Regions from separate parts of the Peribacillus sp. YIM B13472 genome, predicted to be linked through region 2. Evidence: riboswitches for the same ligand, from Rfam matches in the RefSeq annotation. Region 2 holds a riboswitch; each other region holds the start of a gene.
What was found. A riboswitch is a leader RNA that binds a small molecule or an ion and turns the genes downstream of it on or off. The one in region 2 is predicted to bind cyclic di-AMP.
Positions count from the first base shown of each region.

Region 1: another riboswitch for cyclic di-AMP. It lies ahead of ACFX4I_RS25155 (hypothetical protein); the one in region 2 lies ahead of ACFX4I_RS24085 (cation:dicarboxylate symporter family transporter).
Region 3: another riboswitch for cyclic di-AMP. It lies ahead of ACFX4I_RS15280 (APC family permease); the one in region 2 lies ahead of ACFX4I_RS24085 (cation:dicarboxylate symporter family transporter).

Region 1 covers NZ_JBHZPG010000054.1:13,495-17,774, reverse strand. Annotated here, with positions in the region: gene ACFX4I_RS25165 (hypothetical protein) at 294-464, opposite strand; gene ACFX4I_RS25160 (Na-translocating system protein MpsC family protein) at 969-1,343, opposite strand; cyclic di-AMP (ydaO/yuaA leader) riboswitch at 1,587-1,728, shown strand; gene ACFX4I_RS25155 (hypothetical protein) at 2,120-2,503, shown strand; gene ACFX4I_RS25150 (potassium-transporting ATPase subunit F) at 2,684-2,758, shown strand; gene kdpA (potassium-transporting ATPase subunit KdpA) at 2,784-4,280, shown strand, end outside.
Region 2 covers NZ_JBHZPG010000047.1:24,317-28,596, forward strand. Annotated here, with positions in the region: gene ACFX4I_RS24080 (class I SAM-dependent methyltransferase) at 23-238, shown strand; gene ACFX4I_RS24085 (cation:dicarboxylate symporter family transporter) at 667-1,926, opposite strand; cyclic di-AMP (ydaO/yuaA leader) riboswitch at 2,098-2,244, opposite strand; gene ACFX4I_RS24090 (efflux RND transporter periplasmic adaptor subunit) at 2,444-3,706, opposite strand; gene ACFX4I_RS24095 (hypothetical protein) at 3,721-4,280, opposite strand, start outside.
Region 3 covers NZ_JBHZPG010000018.1:76,712-80,991, reverse strand. Annotated here, with positions in the region: gene ACFX4I_RS15290 (glycosyltransferase family 2 protein) at 1-658, shown strand, start outside; gene ACFX4I_RS15285 (GtrA family protein) at 618-1,073, shown strand; cyclic di-AMP (ydaO/yuaA leader) riboswitch at 1,426-1,570, shown strand; gene ACFX4I_RS15280 (APC family permease) at 1,708-3,534, shown strand; gene ACFX4I_RS15275 (RhaT/GlcU family sugar-proton symporter) at 4,039-4,280, shown strand, end outside.

The DNA of each region.
Region 1 (4,280 bases), on a different contig from region 2:
TTTCTTATTGAACTCCCATGAAAATTAAAATAGTCTTAACCCAAAAAAGAGCGTACAAAAATAGACCCAGAAAAATACTTTTTTAAAAAAATGCTGAGCCTTATGAGTGATCTGATTGAGTTTGGTAAATCGTTAAACAAAAACCTCCAATCATAGCAAATTAAGTAGAGGCTAGCGCGACGACCAAAAAAGGATTAATCTCCCATGAGTGCTACCCATGGAGGATGCGACAGTCGGTGGTACACCGTGGTCGTCGGAGTCAGACTAACGTATGGGCGGAAAGGCACCATAGTTCAAAGACCTTCTTCGCCAGCGATTAAAACATTATCGACATAGAGACCAATTTTCATTCTCTGTGGTGAAACGCTGATTTTTTGCGCTTCATGGATGGCTAACGGGTGCGTTAGCGCCATAAGAAGGCCGCCAATTGGCGGCCTTTTAAATGCGATCATTAAACAAGTCATACATTCCAGCCAAAACCTAAAAATGTCCTTATGCAACTCCCATGAAAATTAAAAATACTCAAAATCTAAAGTAAAGCAAATAAAGACCCAGTAAAAAGATAATAAAAAAAGGCAGCCTTTGAGTGGTCATTATAGAATTAGTTAAAACAAAATTAATCGATCTTCCTTCTTCTTAGATTAAATGCAATAAGGATTAATCTCTCATGAGTGCTACCCCTATAAAGCGCGCCAGTCGGTACACCGTGGGTGTCGGAGTCAGACTAACGTATGGGCGGAAAGGCACCATAGTTCAAAGACCTTCTTCGCCAGCTATTAAATATTATGTACTTTGAAACCACATTGTTATTCGCTGTGGTGCAGCACCGATTTTGCGATGCATGTGTGGCTAACGGGGTGTTTAGTTTAAGTAAAACCCAATGTAATGAAAAATTTGTATACAATCTATTAATCTAAAATATATATAAATTTTACAAAAAAATGATAATTCATGTAATTTAAACAGTATTATTTGATGGTTTCTAAGTACCTATCTAAGTCTTTATCCAGTATAAAAACTTCAATTCTTTCACCTGTTTTAGTGCTAATATCACTATGGGAGGAAAGAACTTTACATCCAGTTTGATCTTCAACTATTTTTTCGTAATCCTTGGTGTACATTTCACGAAGAAGCGAGCGCATTTTTTTTACAAGTTTTTTGCCGGAATTGTGACTGACAAGATGCTTTTCTTCCACAGTCAGGACACCTTTAAAACGAGTAATCAACATGTCATTAATTATATATGTTTTTGCTTCCTGTGGTCCTCTGCCTATCAGATCACGCTGGAACTTAATAAATGCTGCACTTATTTCTGCTTCAAGTTTCTTTTTTGGATTTAACATAATGCCTCCATTTTATCTCGGGAATTTATGGGATTTATCATAATACCCAACCTTAGTTATTGTCAATGTAAGTTTATAAACCTATAAAAAATTTGTAATCACTAGAATTATTAAGCAAAGTTAGTTTTTTCTGACTAATTTGGCCTAAAATGACTGTATATGGTCGATTTTGAATTAATATCGTGATTTTATGAGGTTTACAAACATTTAATGATGAGCGTAGAATAATCCACATAAATAACAATTTGATATCGGCCAAATCTCAAGAAATTGAGAACGGAGGACCCACTATTTTTGGGGTTAATTCTGCATTTGCAGAAGGGATGAGATACTCTTTCGCCATCCTACCCGTCAGCTAACTTCGTCGGCTAAAGCGAAGGAGGTCATAAGACCACCTTAATTCAGGAGGCTTTTTTTGTTATGTTTGTAGCAAAATAGCAACCTGTCATTTCCGTAGGTCTTTTTATTATGCCTATAAATGAAAAGGTTTCTTGGAAGACAGATCGCACAGAGCGCTGTAAAGCTTGCTGGGTGATAAGTAGACCAATGAGTACTTTTTCTCCAATTTTATATGTTTGCTTTGCAATTCATCCAATAACCGATGCGTGAATGTATTAATTAACGCTGGGGATATGGATAGCTACTGCATGGCTGCATACATGGGGAAAGAGTAAGCATTGGTCTATTTTTTATGTTTTCAACTGGCAGGCTTCTCTTCCCCAGAAAGAATGCAGATTGAAAATAAATAAGAGAAAGTACAAATGGGGTGAAATTGTATGGGGAAAGTACTGCTTGTTGGAAAAGGAAAATTATTCAAATTTGTAAAGGAAAGTATAGGGGCCACCCACACGGATACAAGTAACGTAGAATCTGTAGACTATGATGAAGAATGGTTTAAGCCTACAAGGAACCTGAAGGAATGTGATGGAATAATGGTTCAAAACTCAGAGCAGGATAACTGTGTTTATCTATTCCCTAATTCTCTGTTTGATGGAATTAATCTTGTGAGATTATTTTCAGAGTTCAAATCTTTGAGGTTGTTTGTTGTCACTCATGATCAACAATATTCTAGTCTATATAAAAAAATGGGAGCTGATTTTGTCATCTTCAGTAAACCAGAATGTTACAGCTATAACTGGCTGCTAACAAGTGGAACCTAGTTTCTTTAAGAAACTCATAGGGGGTGAGTACATTTTAATTGTTTGAAATTTTTATAGTTTGGAAGGAGAGACGTCAATGGATCTTATATCAGTTTCACTTACAGCTTTTTCATTCTTATCATTTTTTGGATTTATCCATTTTTGTAACAAAGTTATAGAAGAAAAAGGAGAGTAGAAACGATGTTTTTATTATTTATTGTTGGAGCACTTTCGTTGTATTTAATTCATGCTTTAATTTACCCGGAAAAATATTAATAGCTACAAAACGGAGGAAATGCAAATGGATTTTTTACAAATCGGTCTGGTATTGGCACTCGTCATTATTCTGGCAATACCACTGGCGAAATATTTAGCTAATGTTTATTCCCTTGAAACAACAAAACAAGATCGGATGTTTGGATGGTTAGAAAGGGGCATTTATAAATTATCTGGTATTAATACCGGTGATATGAACTGGAAGCAATATGTAAAGGCACTACTATTGAGTAATTTAGTCATGTTTATTATTTCGTACATGATACTTCGCTTTCAAGTAGTTTTACCAGGTAATCCTAGTAAGATAGACAACATGGATCCATTATTGGCATTCAATACTGCTGTAAGCTTCCTCACCAATACCAATTTACAGCACTACAGCGGGGAATCGGGACTTTCTTATTTATCGCAAATGGTCGTCATCATATTTTTGATGTTCACGACACCGGCTACCGGTCTTTCGTTATGTATGGCTTTTTTCAGAGGCCTGACCGGGCAGCGCAGTATGGGAAATTTTTATGTGGATTTAATTCGTTCCATCACCCGGGTACTACTGCCGTTATCTATCTTAATCGGTCTTGTCCTAGTATCTCAAGGGGTTCCGCAAACCCTTGATCCTACGGCCATTGCAACTACATTGGAAGGTGCGAAGCAGAATATTGCACGTGGGCCAGTGGCTGCGTTAGAGTCTATTAAACATTTAGGGACAAATGGCGGTGGATTTTTTGGTGTCAACTCGGCCCATCCCTTTGAGAATCCTAATGGTTTCACCAATATAATAGAGATTTTATCCATGTTTCTGATACCTGCTGCTCTTCCCTTAACGTTTGGGTATATGGCAAAAAACAAGAAACTAGGTTGGATTCTTTTTTCAGCAATGGGATTAATGTTCCTTGTGTTCTTAGGTGTTACGTATTTCAGCGAACAAAATGGAAATCCATCATTGGAGAGAATAGGGATTTCTCAAGAGAATGGAAGTATGGAAGGCAAGGAGGTGCGGTTTGGAATTGCACAGAGTGCCCTTTTTACAGCCGTTACGACAGCAGCTACTACAGGTACAGTTAATAATATGCATGATACGCTTACTCCACTTGGCGGATTAGTGCCATTGGCAGAAATGATGTTGAACTGTGTGTTTGGCGGTGATGGAGTGGGGACGGTTAACATCCTTATGTACGCAATAATGGCAGTATTCATTGCCGGGTTGATGGTTGGACGAACGCCGGAGTTTTTAGGGAAGAAAATTGCAGGCAGGGAAATGAAACTAATAGCCATTACCATTCTTCTACATCCATTAATCATCTTAGTTCCGTCAGCTATTGCTTTAGCTACACAAATGGGCACTTCAGCTATTTCTAATCCGGGTTTTCATGGAATTTCGCAAGTTGTTTATGAGTTTACCTCTTCGGCAGCTAATAATGGTTCCGGATTTGAAGGTTTAGGGGATAACACTCCATTTTGGAATATATCCACCGGCTTAGTTATGCTGTTTGGCCGTTACTTTTCTATGATTGCACTAATC
Region 2 (4,280 bases):
TCAGGATGATTCAATCCTTGATATGGGATGCGTTACAGGAAGAACCACCTTCGCACTATATAAAAAAGGATTCCAAAATATAACGGGAATCAATCTAACTCCTGACATGCTTACTGAAGCCGAAAAAATAGCCATGAATATAACACATGGACATCCCCTTTATCCTTGGAGATGCAACGAACCTCCCTTTTCAACGACTCATCATTCGAAAAAGCAATCTTCGCTTTTAATGATTTAATGCAAATTCACCAGCAAAAAACCGCACATTGGCTTTAAAAGAAATCAACCGTATTTTAAAACCAGAAGGACTCTTCATTTTCACAACACATGACCGGGATAAAAACGAAAATCATCTGAACTTCTGGGAACAAGACGAAATGATTCGGTGTGGAGGCAAATAAGATGAAAGGCTTTATGAGTTTGGGATATTTTGATATCCGGAAAGACTTAAGAAGATACTTACCTCCATATCCCTACTCAACTTGAATGAAGGAAACAGGGTTTACAGTCATCGAGAGCTTTTACCGAAGTGAAATATTCCATGAAAACGATGATGTCAACGTTTTCTCTTCCGATTGCCGCTTCTGGATCGCCCACCGGAAGAGAAAGCGCATTTTAATTCAAAAAAAAAAAATCCAGAGTGACATTTCACTCTGGATTTTTTTATTAAGAAACTTGCTCTAATTCTTTTTTGGAAGGAGGGTTGAATTGACCTTCCCATTTAGAGATGACGATTGCTGCAAGTGAATTACCGATAACGTTTACTACTGTACGTCCCATATCAAGAATACGGTCGATACCGGCAATAAATGCTAGACCTTCAATAGGAATACCGACAGTTCCCAATGTCGCTAAAAGAACTACGAAAGATACACCCGGTACACCCGCAATCCCCTTGGACGTGATCATTAACACTAGCATTAGCGTAATTTGCTCATACGCGCTTAAATCGATTCCGTACATTTGAGCGATGAAGATAGCTGCTAACGCTTGGTATAATGTAGAACCATCAAGGTTAAAGGAGTATCCAGTCGGAATAACAAATGTAGCAATATGTTTCGGACAACCCGCTTTCTCCATTTTTTCCATGAGTTTCGGAAGAACCGCTTCTGAACTTGCAGTAGAGAAAGCAAGAATCAATTCTTCTTTTAGAAGTTTAATCAACGTAAAGATATTGAATCCGACAAATTTCGCAATAAGACCAAGAATGACTATTACAAAGAAAATCATTGTTCCGTATACAGAAAGCGCTAACTTTCCTAGCGGAATTAAAGATTCCAAACCGAACTTGGAGATCGTCACACCGATTAGTGCAAATACACCGATAGGAGCGAATTTCATGACCATGTTAGTTAGGTAGAACATTCCTTCAGCTGTACCTTGGAAGAAGCGGAATACTGGTTTACCCTTTTCACCGATGGCTGCAATACTAAGCCCAAACAACACGGAGAAGAAAATGATCGCTAGCATATCGCCTTGTACCATAGCTTGAACTGGATTGGATGGTACAATGTGAACGAGTGTATCCACGAACGATTCATGCTGCTTAGTTTCTGCTGTATCCACATATGTTGAGATATCAGTTTGTTCCAGATTATCCATATTCACACCAGCACCAGGCTGGATGATATTCGCTGAAATTAAACCAACAGCAATCGCTATCATAGTTACTACAACAAAGTATGATAATGATTTAGCACCCAGTTTACCTACCGCTTTCAAATCACCTACACCAGCAACTGCAACGATAAGGCTTGAAACGATGATCGGCACTACAATCATTTTAATCATTCGTAGGAAAATGTCTCCGAATGGTTGTAAAAAGTTTTGGGCCGTCTCGTTACCATAAAAAATGGCACCAACGATAATCCCTAAAATTAAACCAATGAAAATTTGGCTAGCTAAACTTAATTTGAATTTCTTCATTTACTTTCCTCACCTTCCATAAAGTCTTTGATGCAAAAACATTTTTGTCTCGGTAAGGGAAACAAGATACTAATAAAAGAAAGTAATTTTTCTTTTTTGAAAAACTCTGTCTTTACGCCGAAAAAAAAGACACTTCATGTGTCGATTTCTTATTGGCGTGAATATTCACACATGTTCCCTTAAAGACGCTGACGAGGTTAGCTGTCGGGTTAGGAATTGGAAACACAAAGCCCTTTCATTTCTGAATTCACCCCTAGCGGATAATATCCACAAAAATGGGTCCCCCGTTCTTGGAATAAGATTAAGCGAGTTAACTTATAATAAAATATTATACTAAAAATGATAATCTGTAAATATTTATTCGCATCCGTACTTGAAAAAATCTTTAAATATGTCTGAATATTCTGTATTAATGGCTATTGTATCTATTATTACTCTTCCCGATTTTTAATCACATAAAGTTATATTGATATAATTACTAAATAATTTGACATCACCTCTCTTGTTGAAGGAACAGTTATTTTTCCAAAATGCCAAGTAACAGATATCTTACTTTTTCCCTAGAGGTGAATTTTTTATAAGTTGCAACTTTCACTTTTTCAAATTGAATCGGAGTAATAAAATTAGAATGGTTCTTCGCTGCCACATTCGGCTTCATCAGGATGACGTCACCTACTGACGGTCCCTTTATGATTTCTTGCTTTCCTTCTGCTTTAAGCCCTTTTGTAATATAATGTTTATCCACATATCCTTTTTTAGTCAATTTGTAAATATAAGGCTGTTTTTGGTAATGTACCGCCTCTATAGGAACGGAGGGTACACCTGCTTTCTCATTGGTTATTACTGTAAGATCCACTTTGGATCCCACCAACAAAGGTTCCGTTTCTTCGCCTTCCGGCTCGATTAAAGCCTGAAATGGAAATCTGTTATCTTTTTTTAACGACGGCTCTTCAGCTGGATAGGAATGGATACGGCCTATCGTTCCTTTCAATGCCTTTTTTGAATCAGAGGAACTTGCTTTTATAGTCATGCCCACTTCAGCCTTTTTCATTTCCTCTTCGGAGAATTCCCCTTCAATTGCCATATTTGTTGAAACAATGGATATGATGGGATTATTCAGGTTTTTATTGATATTTTTAACTACACCATCAGCCTCGCTCGTCGTCACGATCGCATTGGACTGCTCCTCAATTGAACTTAATTTAGCATCAAGCATTTTCACTTTTTCATTCAAACTGTTTCTTTCCAGTTCCTGCTTGTACATTTCTTGCTCAATGTTACTTTTAATAAGATCCGTCGAGCTTGTTTTTAAATCAATACTCAAGTTTTTTTCCACCGATTCATCAATGGCCGCTTTTCCAGAATCACTGGCCAGGGTCCCTTGATAAGACCTCAACTTGCCTATGTATTCTTCAATCCCTGCAATTTCTCCCTCTGCTGCCGTTTTCTCCGCTTCTAAATCCGCTTTTAGCGCATCAAGTTCGGTCGTCGTATACTCAAACAACGAGGAGCCAGCCGTAATCGCATCGCCTTCATTTACAAGGAATTTCTTAAAATCATTTTTCTTGGTATCGAAATAGATATCAAACTCTTCTACAGGTTTAATTACCCCATTTGTTTGAATAGTATCCGTAATTGTATCTTTTTTTACCTTTGTCCAGGTTTCAACGAAAACAGTTCGTTCCACTTTGCTTTCATTTTTTTCAAGAAGGTATATGTTAACGGTTATTAAGACTATCGACGCAATCGAGACCGCTGCTATTTTCCATTTTCCGCTCATTCTTTTCACCCGCCTTATACAAATACGCCTACTTGGATGTATGCTAAAAAGGCTTTAACAAACCATGTGGCCAGATAGAATAGAACAATCATTAAAAGGACCAAATAATTATTTCGTTCTGAAAATTGCTTTAAATAAAAATATTGCAGAGCAATAATAAGAAATTGAAAAATGGTGATTTCGCTGAAAAAGTGAATGAAATAATCACTTCTGAGAAAATACTGACTGATGATCCCCAATGAAAAAGGATTGGCATCGCTGCCTATATCCATTAAAACGAATAGAGGAATCAGTAATATTTTTTCCAACAATTGCAAGCCAAAAAGAATCATTTGAACGATGACCAATTTTATATATGGGATATCAGTAACGATCCAAAAGAATAGAGCTGCTAAAAATATGTATATGGAAGGGTCGAGAATGCCTGTTATTATACTGCCGCTCAAAATCAGCAACTTTGCTGCTTCGAATTCATTGGCACTCATCGTCGTGATTTCTTTGGAAAATGATTCTGAACCAATGCCAAAATATCCCCCAATGGCGAATAATATAAGACTAAGAAAATATAAAAATA
Region 3 (4,280 bases), on a different contig from region 2:
AGGGTGTGAAATTGTATACGGTGTCCGCCAGAAAAGGGACCTTGATTCATTTTTCAAACGAACATCTGCAACTGGTTTTTATAAAATGATGAACAAGATGGGGGTTAACCTTGTCTATAATCATGCCGATTTCCGGCTAATGAGTAAAAGGGCGATCGCGGAGTTGGAACGATTTGATGAAACGAATCTTTTTTTACGGGGGATCGTACCGCTCATTGGGTTTAAGACGGACTCTGTTTATTATGACCGAAAAGAAAGATTGGCTGGGGAAACGAAATATCCATTTAAGAAGATGGTTGCTTTTGCGCTTGATGGCATTACTTCCTTTTCAGTTACACCGATTCGGCTTGTATTATGGCTAGGATGTTTTTCCTTTTTCATTAGCTTACTCTTTGGGTCTTACTTTTTATGGTTAAAGTTTTATGGGCAGACCGAAACTGGATGGACCTCATTAATCACCTCCATATGGTTGATCGGTGGACTACAGTTGATTGCTGTCGGCTTGATTGGGGAATATATCGGTAAGATTTACAATGAATCCAAACGCCGGCCTAAATATATAGTTGATCTGGATCTATTTAATCCGCTCGATTTAAAAAAACGGGAGCAACTAGACAATGAACGGAACAGTATTGAAAAACTATCTAAAACACACTAACTCCTTTATCCGCTTTTTATTGGTTGGGATAGTCAATACAGCGGTTGGACTTTCCATCATGCTTTTTCTCATGAATGTTCTTGAATTCTCTTACTGGGTCTCCACCTTTATCGGTAATGGTACGGGAGCTGTAACGAGTTTTCTTTTGAACAGGACTTATACCTTTAAAAGTGATATAGAATGGCGGAGAGGAGTTGCACGTTTCTTTTGCGTCATCCTGATTTGTTATTCCGCCGCATATTCTTTAGGCCAAGCTATTGCAGAATCAATGGAAGGATCCGTTCATTTACCCATACAACAAAATGTGGCTGTGCTGATAGGAGCAATTTTTTACACAGTTCTTAACTATATCGGCCAGAAATTCTTTGTCTTTAAAAAAAGCAATTTGAGACCAATTCAAGAAGGAAGGAACTAATTAGGTGGATCAGTGGGATAATGCCCCCGGTTGTAAGAATTAAAGGGGAATCGGAAAGCGAAAATCAAGTTTAATGATTCAAGCTGGGGGCAGATCGCTTCACTTCGTTTTTCACGATCTCCATGTGGCGATCATTTTTTCCTTTTCTGACCATCTTTTGTTCATCAATTCCCTGATTTTTTTCTTTTTAGACGTTTACTTACCTCCTTTCCTCCCTTCGAACCATGTGTTTGCATGACTTATGTAATATACGTCAAGAATAAAACCTCGCATACAAAAAATAATTATATTTCTGTGCAAAATTTTCATTTACTTTTCCTTTTCACGGGAGTATGATAATCAACAGTTTCATATTTCTAAATCGCTTAAACCTTATGGTGCGGGGGACCCGGTATTGGGATTGTTACTACAATCCAAGGGGTGAATCCTTTCAAGGTAGGGCTACTCTTAGGTCCGAATCCGACAGCTAACCTCGTAAGCGTTATATGAGAAGGAAAGTGGAGCTTGTTAGACAAAAAAATTGATGTCTACAGGTCTATTTAGCTATGACTTGTAGGCATTTTTCTGTTTGTCTTGTTTTTTGCTACAGCTGGGTAACATAAACTTATAAATTTAATATGGTGGTGAATACTTGATGTTATCTTCTATAAAGAGGTTCTTGATTGGGAGACCTTTAAAATCAAATGCACTTGGTGAACAAAAGCTTAACAAAACAAAGGCTTTGGCGATATTATCTTCTGATGCTTTGTCTTCGGTTGCTTATGGGCCGGAGCAAATATTGATCGTTCTGATCACGGTCGGTGCTGCGGCATTCTGGTATTCCATACCCATCGCCATCGGAGTATTGTTACTATTGGCTGCATTGATCTTGTCCTATAGACAAATCATTTTTGCTTATCCTCATGGCGGGGGGGCATATGTGGTTTCAAAAAACAATTTAGGAGTCAATCCAGGGCTGATAGCTGGAGGATCCTTATTGGTGGATTATATATTAACTGTGGCTGTAAGTGTTTCTGCAGGTACGGATGCCATCACGTCCGCTTTTCCCAGCCTTCATTCATATAATGTAGGCATAGCCATCATTTTCGTCATTCTGCTTACAATCCTGAACCTGCGGGGGGTTACGGAGTCGGCCTCTGTTTTGGCCTATCCGGTGTATCTATTCGTTTTAGCATTGTTCATCTTGATTGGTGTAGGAACTTACAAGATCCTGACGGGAGGAGTTTCACCCGAATTACACGCGCCAATCGGGACTCCAGTAGCGGGCATCAGTTTATTCATACTGCTAAAAGCATTTGCATCAGGAAGCTCCGCATTGACAGGAGTTGAAGCGATTTCCAATGCGATTCCGAACTTTAAAGACCCAGCCCCGAATAATGCTGCAAAAACTTTAATAGCTATGGGTTCCCTACTGGCAGTATTATTTACGGGAATCGTATTCTTAGCCTACTATTTAAGCATTGTTCCTAGCGCAGAGGTAACGGTCGTCTCGCAGATTGCTGAAGAGATCTTTGGCCGGAATTTCATGTATTTCTTCATTCAAGGTACGACTGCATTGATCTTGATACTTGCTGCCAATACTGGCTATTCCGCTTTCCCCTTGCTTGCGGTGAATCTTGCAAAAGATAAATTCATACCAAGGGCGTTTACGATTAGAGGGGACCGATTAGGATATTCCAATGGAATAATCATACTGGGACTTGCATCCATCATCTTAATAGTCTCATTTGAAGGACATACAGAAAATCTCATTCCGCTTTATGCCGTAGGGGTATTCATTCCATTTACTCTGTCCCAGACCGGGATGATTGTTAAATGGATTCGCGAAAAGCCAAAAGGCTGGATGTTGAAATTAACCATTAATTCAATTGGTGCAATTATTAGCTTTATCGTCACGATGATATTCTTCTTGACCAAGTTTACTCAGGTTTGGCCTGTTTTGATTTTTCTACCTATTATCCTGTTAATTTTTCATCGAATCAGAAAGCATTATGAAGCAGTTGGTGACCAACTAAGGATTACAACTTGTGAGCCGATCTTGCCAATTGAAGGAAATATCATTATCGTACCTGTGGCCGGTATAACTCATGTGGTTGAGAACTCCTTAAATTATGCTAAATCTCTTTCAGCACATCAGGTTATTGCCGTTTATGTTTCTTTTGAAAGAGAAGATGAAAAAAAATTCGAAGAAAAATGGAAGAAGTGGCAACCAGATGTTAGACTTGTGACTCTAAACTCTTATTACAGGAGTATCATACAGCCATTAACTAAATTTGTAGATACAGTTGAACATAAAGCGAGGGAATCCAACTATAAAGTTACGGTAATAATCCCGCAATTTATTCCGAAGAAAGGCTGGCACAATATTCTTCATAACCAATCAAGTTTACTGATTAAGGCCTACTTGCTTTATAGAAGAAATGTAGTTGTTGCGACAGTGCCCTATCATTTGAAGAAGTAAGTTCCATTATCTAAGAAAAGAAGCAGACCTACATAAGGTTTGCTTTTTTTCTAATCTTTATAAAAAATTCAGCAGTAACTTACGCTGCCGATATTTGAGTATGAACATTCATTACCAACTCATTAATTTACAGTAACTATGAAGCCCGTACAATAAAAAGGATTTGCAGTAAGATGTGGGGATACTTCCTCTTTTAAAGCTTTAATTAATGTTAATATAAAACTTTCCCCATCATCATTATCCGAACGACAGCTGTTTGGGAAAGTCATTATTTCAAAGTCGCTGGTGATTTGGAAATGGACATGCAACATCATCAACATGGTGGCTAGCATCAATCAGTATCATTAAAAAGGGCTGTGTCTGCAGCCCTTTTTGTGTTGAACACTACTTTAGGGGAAACACTTCATAAAATTACCAAGGGTCAATTCAAATAATGCGAACATATTAAGAAGACAAAATGAAATTTCCTGCTTAATTTTGAACTTACATATATGGGGGTTGTAAATGGATATATTATTAGCTCTCTTGCCGGCATTATTCTGGGGAAGCATCGTTTTATTTAATGTGAAACTCGGGGGTGGACCCTATAGTCAAACACTAGGTACAACGATTGGAGCCTTGATTTTTTCAATTGGTGTTTATATTTTCGCAGATATTAAATTGTCACTCCTGGTGTTTGGAGTCGGAGTCGTATCTGGATTGTTTTGGGCTGTTGGACAAGCTAATCAGCTTAAGAGCATTGATTT